Regions from separate parts of the Aeribacillus sp. JST-2 genome, predicted to be linked through region 2. Evidence: predicted binding sites of a transcription regulator. Region 2 holds the regulator's gene; each other region holds the start of a gene.
The links. Region 2 encodes Rex, which represses fermentation and respiration genes when NADH is low (regulators of the CRP and FNR family bind a similar motif). Its sites were predicted from a motif close to TTGTGAAATATTTCACAA; they were not measured.

Region 1: the regulator Rex is predicted to act here: its motif matches at 1,448-1,465, upstream of qoxA (cytochrome aa3 quinol oxidase subunit II).
Region 3: the regulator Rex is predicted to act here: its motif matches at 1,331-1,348, upstream of AC0KTX_RS07520 (L-lactate dehydrogenase).

The regions. Positions count from the first base shown of each region.
Region 1 covers NZ_JBVVUU010000010.1:83,184-86,466, forward strand. The annotation lists gene qoxB (cytochrome aa3 quinol oxidase subunit I) at 1-372, opposite strand, end outside; gene qoxA (cytochrome aa3 quinol oxidase subunit II) at 396-1,370, opposite strand; gene nfsA (oxygen-insensitive NADPH nitroreductase) at 1,836-2,585, opposite strand; gene AC0KTX_RS07670 (BCCT family transporter) at 2,848-3,283, shown strand, end outside.
Region 2 covers NZ_JBVVUU010000016.1:51,740-55,022, forward strand. The annotation lists gene AC0KTX_RS09985 (lysostaphin resistance A-like protein) at 1-341, shown strand, start outside; gene AC0KTX_RS09990 (YdiK family protein) at 388-543, shown strand; gene tatC (twin-arginine translocase subunit TatC) at 678-1,427, opposite strand; gene tatA (twin-arginine translocase TatA/TatE family subunit) at 1,446-1,622, opposite strand; gene AC0KTX_RS10005 (redox-sensing transcriptional repressor Rex) at 1,638-2,279, opposite strand; gene AC0KTX_RS10010 (ABC-F family ATP-binding cassette domain-containing protein) at 2,607-3,283, shown strand, end outside.
Region 3 covers NZ_JBVVUU010000010.1:57,366-60,648, reverse strand. The annotation lists partial or broken gene lepB (signal peptidase I) at 1-133, shown strand, start outside; gene AC0KTX_RS07520 (L-lactate dehydrogenase) at 362-1,309, opposite strand; gene gerQ (spore coat protein GerQ) at 1,426-1,869, opposite strand; gene AC0KTX_RS07510 (cell wall hydrolase) at 1,882-2,319, opposite strand; gene hemQ (hydrogen peroxide-dependent heme synthase) at 2,765-3,283, opposite strand, start outside.

The DNA of each region.
Region 1 (3,283 bases), on a different contig from region 2:
TTGCAGAGGAACCGCAATATTCATAAGCCCGAATATGAACGGCATTGCCATAAATAAGATCATAATCGTTCCATGTGTAGTGAAAATTTCATTATAATGCTGTGAATCTAAAAACGTATTGTTAGGCACTGTCAATTGGGCGCGCATTAAAAGTGCGTCTACGCCCCCTCGGAAAAGCATTAACACAGCGGAAATAATGTACATGATCCCGATCTTTTTATGGTCAACAGTTGTTAACCACTCTTTCCAAAGCCATTTCCATTTTTTAAAGTAAGTTAGTACAAAAACAATTCCAATGATCGTTAATACAATGGCTGCATCCGCCATATAGATAAGGGGTTCGCCGGTAACAAAAAATTCATCCCATTTCACAGCCCGTTCCTCCTTCCTTTCGATTAATGTCCATGGTGTTGATGGTTTTCTTGTTCACGGTTATCTTGATGGTCAGAATCATCTTTCTGTTCAACTTCCTCCAATTTTATCGTGCCGTGCTTTTCTTTCGCGGGCATATTTTCTAAATGTTCGCCTTGTTTCGCAAAATCGACCCACGCCAAATGCGTTCCCGAAAAAGTCAATTGATCTTTTAAAACACCGACTTGGATGATTTCGTTAAATTGTTTTTTCGTCAGCAATGGAGCAGATGCTTGTGTTTCTTTCACCCATTTATAAAAATCTTCTTTTTCCATTGCATTGACATCAAATGTTTGATGAGCAAATCCTTCTCCTGTAAAGTTTGAATTTCGCCCTTTAAACGTACCGACATGGTCAGCTTCCAAATAAAGAGTCATTCCCATTCCAGCCATATTATATTTTTGTCCGCCCAACTCCGGAATCCACAAAGCGCTCATCCCGCCAACAGCTGTTAATTTAAATTCCACCGGAACATCTTTTGGAATGTTGACATAATTAACCGTTTCGATATTTTCCTCCGGGTAGCTGAAAATCCATTTCCAATCTGCTGCTGTTGCATGGATGACAATAGGCTCCACACCTCTTGATTCCTTAGGCGGTTTTTCAAGTTCAAATGTCGCTTTTATCGTTGGAATCGCCAAAGCAATGACAATCAACACAGGAATCGCCGTCCAAACAATTTCAAGCACTGTATTCCCATGCTGTTCGGGCGGTTCATAATCCATATTGTCAGGTCTTTCCCTGTATTTCCACAAAATAATCGCAAACAATGAAAAAATGACGACAATAATCAAAAGCATAAATCCAACAGACCAAAGGATTAAATCTTTTTGAACAGCCGCTACCGGCCCCTTTGGATTTAATAAGACAAACCGTTCGCTGCATCCTGATAGCAGGAGCAAAACGGATAATGGCAAAACTTTCATAACCAACTTCAGCCAACTTGGTTTGGCCGGCATTGTGATCCCCCCTAGGATTTTCAAAAATGTGCCAAAAAACGTCAACCATTCACTTTGAAACAAAAATCATCTGTTGTAAGTGAACTTTATCACAAATTTATGTAAAAAAACTTGAATTCAATAAACAGTCAATAAAAGATTAAAATTTTGTAAAAAAATCGCCATCAATCTGACACAAAACAGGAAATCATGTGAATCGAAAGGAATGATTGCCTCTATTGCTAATAGACGCATAGGAAAACCGGGCGAAAAACATCAACGCCCGGTTTTTCTATTCGCACACATCGGTCTTTTTGTTTTCTACATACTATACGATCGGAAAATCAGCTAATTTCTAAATCTATCCATTTTTAACAAAAGCGGATAATCTCATTGTTTCCATGTTCCCAAAATTGATTTCCATTTATTTCATCAAACAATTTGTCCATACCGCAACAGAGACAACTTGGCAAGAAACTGTTCATATTATTTTAAGTTATAGCCTTTTCTTTCCACAAATTGTTTCATATACATTCTCACCGGATTTGAAAGAGCGCGAGCCATTTGCCCTGTCCAAGTATCTTTGCGGACACCATTTGTACGTTTTTCATAATATTTGGATACTATTTGATTATATTCAAGAAGCCCCTGTTTATATATTTCTTCGTTTTGCTCATATTCTTCCTCATGATAAACATGATGTAAAGGCAATCGGGGTTTTTTTCCGGTATCAACGGCCGGATAGCCGACCGTTATGGCAAAAAGCGGGATGACCCGATCAGGAACTTTTAGCAGCGCCGAAACATCCTCTAAATTGTTGCGAATTCCGCCAATATAACAAATGCCAAGCCCCATGGACTCAGCGGCTAATGCAGCATTTTGCGCGGCCAATGCCGCATCAATAAGCGCAACCATAAATTTTTCTGTGCTTTCCAAGGATACCGTCACGTCTTTATCTTCCATTTCGCCTATTAGTTCGTGCCGGTGCAGATCTGCGCAAAAAACAAATAAATGGCCGCTTTTTTCCACATAGTCTTGGTTCCCCGCCAGTTCCGCAAGTTTTTTTTTCGTTTCCGGATTTTTCACCCCAATGATTGAGTAAGCTTGTATGTAACTTGAAGTCGAGGCCGATTGGGCACATTCCACAATTAAGCGTATTTGTTCATCCGTAAGCGGCCGATCTTCAAATTTTCGAACGGATCGATGGTTTAAAATGGTTTCGATCACTTTATTCATCATCATCATCCTTTCTTTTATATTCTTTTCTCAAAGTTTAACTTTTTTAGACGCCCATTTCATCGATTTTGTTTTTCGGCCAAGCAAAATGTGAAACGTAAGGATTTGGCCGTAATCGAGAGCATTTATAAGGATTTCTTATAAAAAATAAAATAAATTGAATAAAAAAGCTTATTACGACAAATTAATCTGAAAAATCAAACTTTCTATCAATTTTGTTTAAAGATATAATAAAATGTAATCTTTTTTAAAGGGGGATTTGATGAAGAATCGAAACATTATGGATTGGCCGACCTTTATCGGGGCGCTGCTTTTGCTGTTAATTGTAGCCGCTCCATTAGCAGTATTCCCTGAACAAGGCGAAGCCATTGTATTAGCTGCCAGCAGCTTTTTAACACAAAAATTTGGAATATTGTATTTAATCATGGGTGCAGCAGTATTGATTTTTATTCTTTATGTTTCTTTTAGCCGATACGGAAAAATCAAACTGGGGGATCCTTTAGAAAAGGCTGAGTTTCCGACATTATCTTGGGCAGCTATGCTTTTTTGCGCTGGAATTGGATCAAGTGTTCTTTATTGGGGAACGATTGAATGGGCTTACTACTATACGGGACCTCCATTTGGCATCGAACCTAGATCAAAAGAAGCCGTTGAATGGGCGGCCGCATATGGAATTTTTCATTGGGGACCGACGGCAT
Region 2 (3,283 bases):
TCATTGTCACATCGATAATAGGCCCGATCTTGGAAGAAATCATCTTTCGAAAAATTATTTTTGGCGCTATCTATCGTAAAACAAACTTCTTTATCGGCGCTCTTGTCAGTTCCTTGCTGTTTGCGATCGTCCATGGCGAGCCCGAACACATATTGCTTTATGCTTCGATGGGATTTACGTTTGCCTTTTTATATGTCAAAACAAAACGAATTTTAGTTCCTATTTTTGCCCATACAATGATGAATACGATCGTTGTGCTCATTCAAACGATATTTCGCGACGACATTGAAAACATGATTCAACAAATGGAACAAATTCAAACAATTATTGGAGGCATCTGAGAGTATGAAGTTAAATCCGAATTCCATGGGACTATTTTATTTCACCATGGGAGTTTTATTTACATATTTGGCAATACAAAGCGCAAAAGATGGTTTGTGGTCAATCCCGACATTCATATTGATGGTTTTAGCTACATTTGATTTTGCCGTTTCGCTTCGAATGTTTGCTTTTTCCTATAAGCTTCGAAAAAACAAAAAATAAGGGACTGTCTATAAAGTTCATTTTAGTCTCACATGTTTCCAAGTAAAAGACCCAAGAATGTTGATATAACAGCATTCCTGGGTCTTGCTTTTTTCATAAATTCGTCTGAAAAACCGTTTTTTGGACAGCACCTTTTATTTTGGATTTTTTTCTTCTTTTGCTTTTGATTGTTGCGACCTTTTATAAGCGAATCTTGAAACAATGATGCTGATTTCATATAAAATCAACAACGGAATTGTTACCATTAAATGGGAGACGATTTCCGGCGGCGTAATAATCGCTGCAATGACGAGCAAAACAAAATAAGCATATTTTCTGATTTTTACCAAAAATGCCGGATGGATGATTCCAAGCCTTGTGAAAAACATAATGACAACGGGCAATTCGAATAACAGACCAAACGGCAATGTTAACTGCAGCAAAAACCGAAAATATTCATTGATCCCGATCATTTGCTCAATGTTTAAATCATCAGCAATACGCTCCATAAAATCTATGACAAACGGAAACAAAACGAAATAAGAGAACGCTACACCTGAAAAAAACAATATGAGCGAAATGGGAATATAGCTTAACGTCACTCGCCTTTCTTTTTCATAAAGCCCTGGGCTGATAAAAGCCCACAACTGATAAAATAAAACGGGCAAAGTTAAAACAACGGCGATAATGAAAGTAAACTGCATATACACCATTAACGGGTCAGCGGGGCGAAAGGCATTTAATACAAAACGCTTGGCTTCGCTTGTCTGCTGTAAATAAACGATGATCGGCTTGGCCAAGAAAAAACCGGCAATGAAGGCAATGAAAAAGAAAACGACTACAATGATCAGCCGTTTTCTCAACTCTGCTATATGTTCCAACACAGACATGTTTTTATCTTTCATAACGTTTCATCCATTCTTTCACTCTTCTTTTTTCTTTTCATCCTCTTTATCGTCCGTTAATCCTTTTGTCGCTTTTTTAAATTCTTTTAACGTATCCCCTGCGGCTTTTCCAAGTTCAGGGAGTTTTTTCGGTCCGAAAATAAGAAGAGCTGCAATGATGATGAGGATCAGGCTCCCAGGTCCGATTGTCGGCATAATGCGAACACTCCTTTATTGTTCATCAGAATAATGCTTCAAAAAATATGCAAGCGCCTGCAGTTCGACAGATAAATCAATATGATGGATGCGAATGTTTTCCGGAACATTCAGGCGGGCCGGCGTAAAATTCAATATTCCTTTAATTCCTTTTTTCACTAAACGATCAGTAATGCTTTGCGCCTCTGTAGCCGGAACTGTTAAAATGGCTACCGGCACGTCTTCCGGCAAAACGGTTTCCAGTTCATTCAAATGATAGACAGGAACTCCCCCAACTTCCTTTCCTATTTTATCTTCTTGAACATCAAAAGCAACCACAATTTGTGTGTTATTATTTTTCGTAAAATTGTATTTTAAAAAAGCGGTTCCTAAATTTCCGACTCCAATCAAGGCGACTTTTGTCAATTCATCTTGATCAAGCGTCTTTCTAAAAAATGATAACAAATAATTCACATTATATCCATAACCTTTTTTGCCTAATGCTCCAAAATAAGAAAAATCTCTTCTTATCGTCGCTGAATCTACTTTGACTGCTTCGCTCAGCTCCTTTGAGGAAACACGTTGTTTCCCTGATGCGTGCAAATTTTGCAAAAAACGATAATATAATGGCAACCTTTTGGCAGTTGCTTGCGGTATTTTAGATTGATCTTGATTCATGTTCATCCCTCGCTATCAACAAACGAACAGTGATATCGATCGAAACTATTCATTTCAGGTCACAGCTGTTTAAAACTGCGGATCGTGTTAACGCTTCCACGTAGTAGTTTCTATAATTTTACAATTTTTTTGTTCGCATAATTGCTCTATGCTCTTCTCCATCTTAAATGCGCAGCCGTTTTAGCCTTTACTCTGCTCTACATTAAAACTATACACTATTTTTTTCATATTGTCTTTTGGATGATTGTTACAATTTCTTGACCTTTTCTTGCTCGAATGAGAATCTATGAGCTACACTAATCCTATCATAGATTGAGGTGAACAAACATGATGTTATTGCAGCTAAACCAAATTACGAAATATTTTGGCGCTGATCTTATTCTATCGAATATTAAACTTGAAATCCAAACGGGAGATAAAATTGCTCTCGTGGGACGAAACGGCGCTGGAAAATCAACTTTATTAAAAATCATTGCCGGTGAGATGTCATATGATTCAGGTGAAATCGTAAATCCGAAGGACTTAACAATTGGTTATCTGGCCCAAAATGCAGGGTTGGAATCAGATCGTTCGATTTGGGAAGAAATGCTGACGGTATTCGAAGACCTTCGAAAAATGGAAAAACAGATGAGACACCTTGAACAAAAAATGGCGGAAATAAATCCCTCTACAGGAAGCAGCCAACTGGAACGTTTCATGAAAGAATATGATTTGCTTCAACATTCATTTAAAGAAAAAGGCGGATACCAATACGAGGCGGACATCCGCTCCGTTTTGCATGGATTAGGCTTCTCCGATTATGATTACTCAACCAAAATTTCCGTTTTAAGCGGAGGCCAAAAGACTAGATTAGCGCTTGGCAAGCTTCTTTTGACAAATCCCGATTTGCTTATCCTTGATGAACCGACAAACCATCTTGATATGGAGACGTTAAGCTGGCTTGAGCGTTATTTGCAAAGCTATGATGGAGCTGTGCTTATTGTTTCCCATGACCGCTATTTCTT
Region 3 (3,283 bases), on a different contig from region 2:
TGCCAAAAGACACTTTATTAATAGACGCATTAGTAAAGATAGCCGTCATATTGGAGTCATACCAATGAAAGAAGTGGTGGGTAATGCAAAATTTATTTTTTGGCCGCTAACTGATGCTAAAATGATCAAATAACATCCACCAATCCAATAAAAGATACGGAATGTTCTTTTGTATGGCTGCCAGCTGCACTGTCCAAGGATGGTATTAAAATCGCTATTTAAAGCATGATCTTGATTTAGGAAGTTTTTAACACAAGAGCAGAAGGAAGATAAGAAGAGGATCTCCCATACAGAACTTTCTTTGTACGCTAAAAAGAGAAACCGGACGCTTTTTTACGCCCGGTTTTTTTAACTGTAAACATCAAAAAAATGGCTTCATCGTCTTTTTCAGCACTTCAACAGAATGGGCGAATTGCATGCTTTCTTCTTCGTTTAAAGGCAGCTCAATGACTTTTTGTATGCCATTTCTGTTGACAACCGCCGGAATGCCGATATAAATATCATCATGTCCGTATTCTCCGTTTAAATAAGCAGAAACGGTTAAAATGGAGTTTTCATTTTTCAATATCGCTTTTGTTAAACGGACAAGCCCTAGTGCAATTCCATAATAAGTGGCTCCTTTTTTGTTAATGATATGGTAGGCGGCTTCGCGTACGTTAACGAAAATATCTTCCATATCTTCTTTTTTGTAGTCGGGGTATTTCTCGATTAATTGGAGAACGGGAATGCCGCCGATATCAGCATGGCTCCAGACGGGCAGTTCGGTGTCGCCATGTTCGCCAATAATGTATGCATGAACATTTTTCGGGTCAATTTTAAAATAATCTCCTAGCAAATAACGGAATCTGGCTGTGTCTAAAATAGTGCCGGAACCGATGACCCGCTCTCTAGGAAATCCAGAAAACTTCCATGTTGCATATGTTAAAATATCAACTGGATTTGTTGCGATTAGGAAAATGCCATTAAACCCGCTGTCTGTAACATTTTTTACAATATTTTTAAAAATAGAGATGTTTTTTTCAACAAGATCCAATCGGGTTTCTCCCTTTTTTTGATTGGCTCCAGCACATATGACAACAATGTCGGCGTCTTTACAATCCGAATAATCTCCATACCAAATATTCATGTGAGATGGGGCGAATGGCATTCCGTGGTTTAAATCCATCGTATCACCGATTGCCTTTTCTTTGTTAACATCAATAAGCACCAACTCTTCTGCGACTGCTTGATTTAAGAGGGCGAAAGCATAGCTGGAACCGACAAGGCCTGTCCCGATTAATGCTACACGGTTAACCTGTTTGATAGCCATAGAAAATGCTCCTTTCTAATTTTGTGAAAAAGTTCACAAATATATTGTACACCAAATGGTGCTTGTATAGTTATGAAAATTTTTTGAAAAAATGAAAATCCCGCATAAAACGGGATTTATCTGGGAGAATAGGTTGCAAGACCGTAAGGATACGTATATTCGATTGGTTCATCAAATGTAACATAATTCAAATAAACCATCAAAAGCAGGTAGCGTCTTCCTGTTTGCGGATCGCTTAATATGAGATGATCCCTTCCGGCAGCCTCAATAACTCCCCGAAACACTTTTGCAGGCCATTGTGGATTATTTTCAAAGGTCATGTAAACGGTGGCCATTTTTCCTTTATTTAAACGCAATATATTTTCAATATACGACTCTTCAAGGGGCAGCATACCAGGTACATGCTGGCCGGCGGCTGCACCTCCTTGAGCGGGAGGAGAAGCTCCAATGACAGATCCGCTTGGTGCATAAAATCCATAGGGGTAAGTTGGCTGTACCGGGGGAGTTGACGGCGCCGAATAAACTTGCTGCTGCCGATTCGGTTGGCTTTTTTTGCTCAATTTAAACACCTCCTAATACCTGTATACACCTGGACAAACAGATTGGGCAGGAAAGTAAAAGCAATGGGATTTATATCTGCCTGCATTGTATTGGTTATACCATGTAGGGGGGCAATCGCCGACAGGTTTAAAAAACCATAAAGAAGTTTCAGCAGGATGATAACGGTTTCCATTAATCAATTTTCTTACTAAATTGATTTCGTTTTGCCTTGCCGCTTGATAAAAGTAACCTTTTTGAGTTGCTTCAAATCCGCCGGGGCTTTGGAAAACCATATGCCGGATAGTGCGGATGCCTCTAAAGTCCAAGCAATTGGCCAGAACGCGGTTTACCCCTACATTGCCGACGAGAAGCATTCCTAAATTTCCATCCCCCTCTGCTTCAGCCCGTATTAATCTTGCCAAAAGTTTTACTTCTTCTTCAGTATGTGGGTATAATAGCCATTGTTTCACCTTCCTTTTTCATGGAAAACGAAAAACCAACTTTTGATCGTTCATTTCAATGTATGTGAAGGAAAATTTTTTTATAACCGTTTGAAAAAAAAACGCAACCTTATAACAAATGTCATAAAGTTGCGTCCATTGCATGTGTGAATAAGTTATTGAAGTGCCCTCCATCTTATTACACACAATTTAATTGACAATTATAAAATTGTTGTAAGATAGCATAGTGAGCCTAGAGTAGGTCTTATTTTGGCATGGGAAAATTAATTTTAGGAAGAAGGAGCACCCCTTCCTCCTAAAATTAATTCACGGAATCCCCTTGACTAATCGTAAGAAAAATGAAGCAAGTGGAGAAAAAGCAGCTCGTTTTTCTCCACTTGCCTTTTTGTATGTTTCAATTTTTATCTGTGCCTGCTGCTTTCAGAATGTTGTGCGCTAATGCCACAATCTTTTTTTACACATGCAGAAAAGCTGCCACTTTTTCAGGCTGCAAAATGTTGCCGACGAAAAATGAACCAAATTCTCCGTAGCGGGCGCTTGCTTCATCAAAACGCATTTCATATACAAGTTTTTTAAATTGCAAGACGTCGTCTGAGAATAACGTGACGCCCCATTCCCAATCATCAAAACCGACTGATCCAGTAATGATTTGCTTCACTTTATCCCCGTACTTTCTGCCAATCATTCCGTGGCTTCTCATCAGGCTGCGCCGCTCTTCCATTGGCAGCATATACCAGTTGTCATTTCCTTGGCGCCGCTTGTCCATCGGATAAAAACAAATGTATTTTGTTTTTGGCAAAATCGGGTATAGCCGAGAGCGGACATAAGGATTTTGATATGGGTCGCCATCGCTGCCGCTTGCCAAATAGCTGCTTAATTCGACAACAGAAACATAAGAGTAAGCGGGAGCAGTGAATTCAGCGAGTTTTGTTTTGTTAAATTCCGTTTCGATTTCATTAAGTTCTTCCATCGT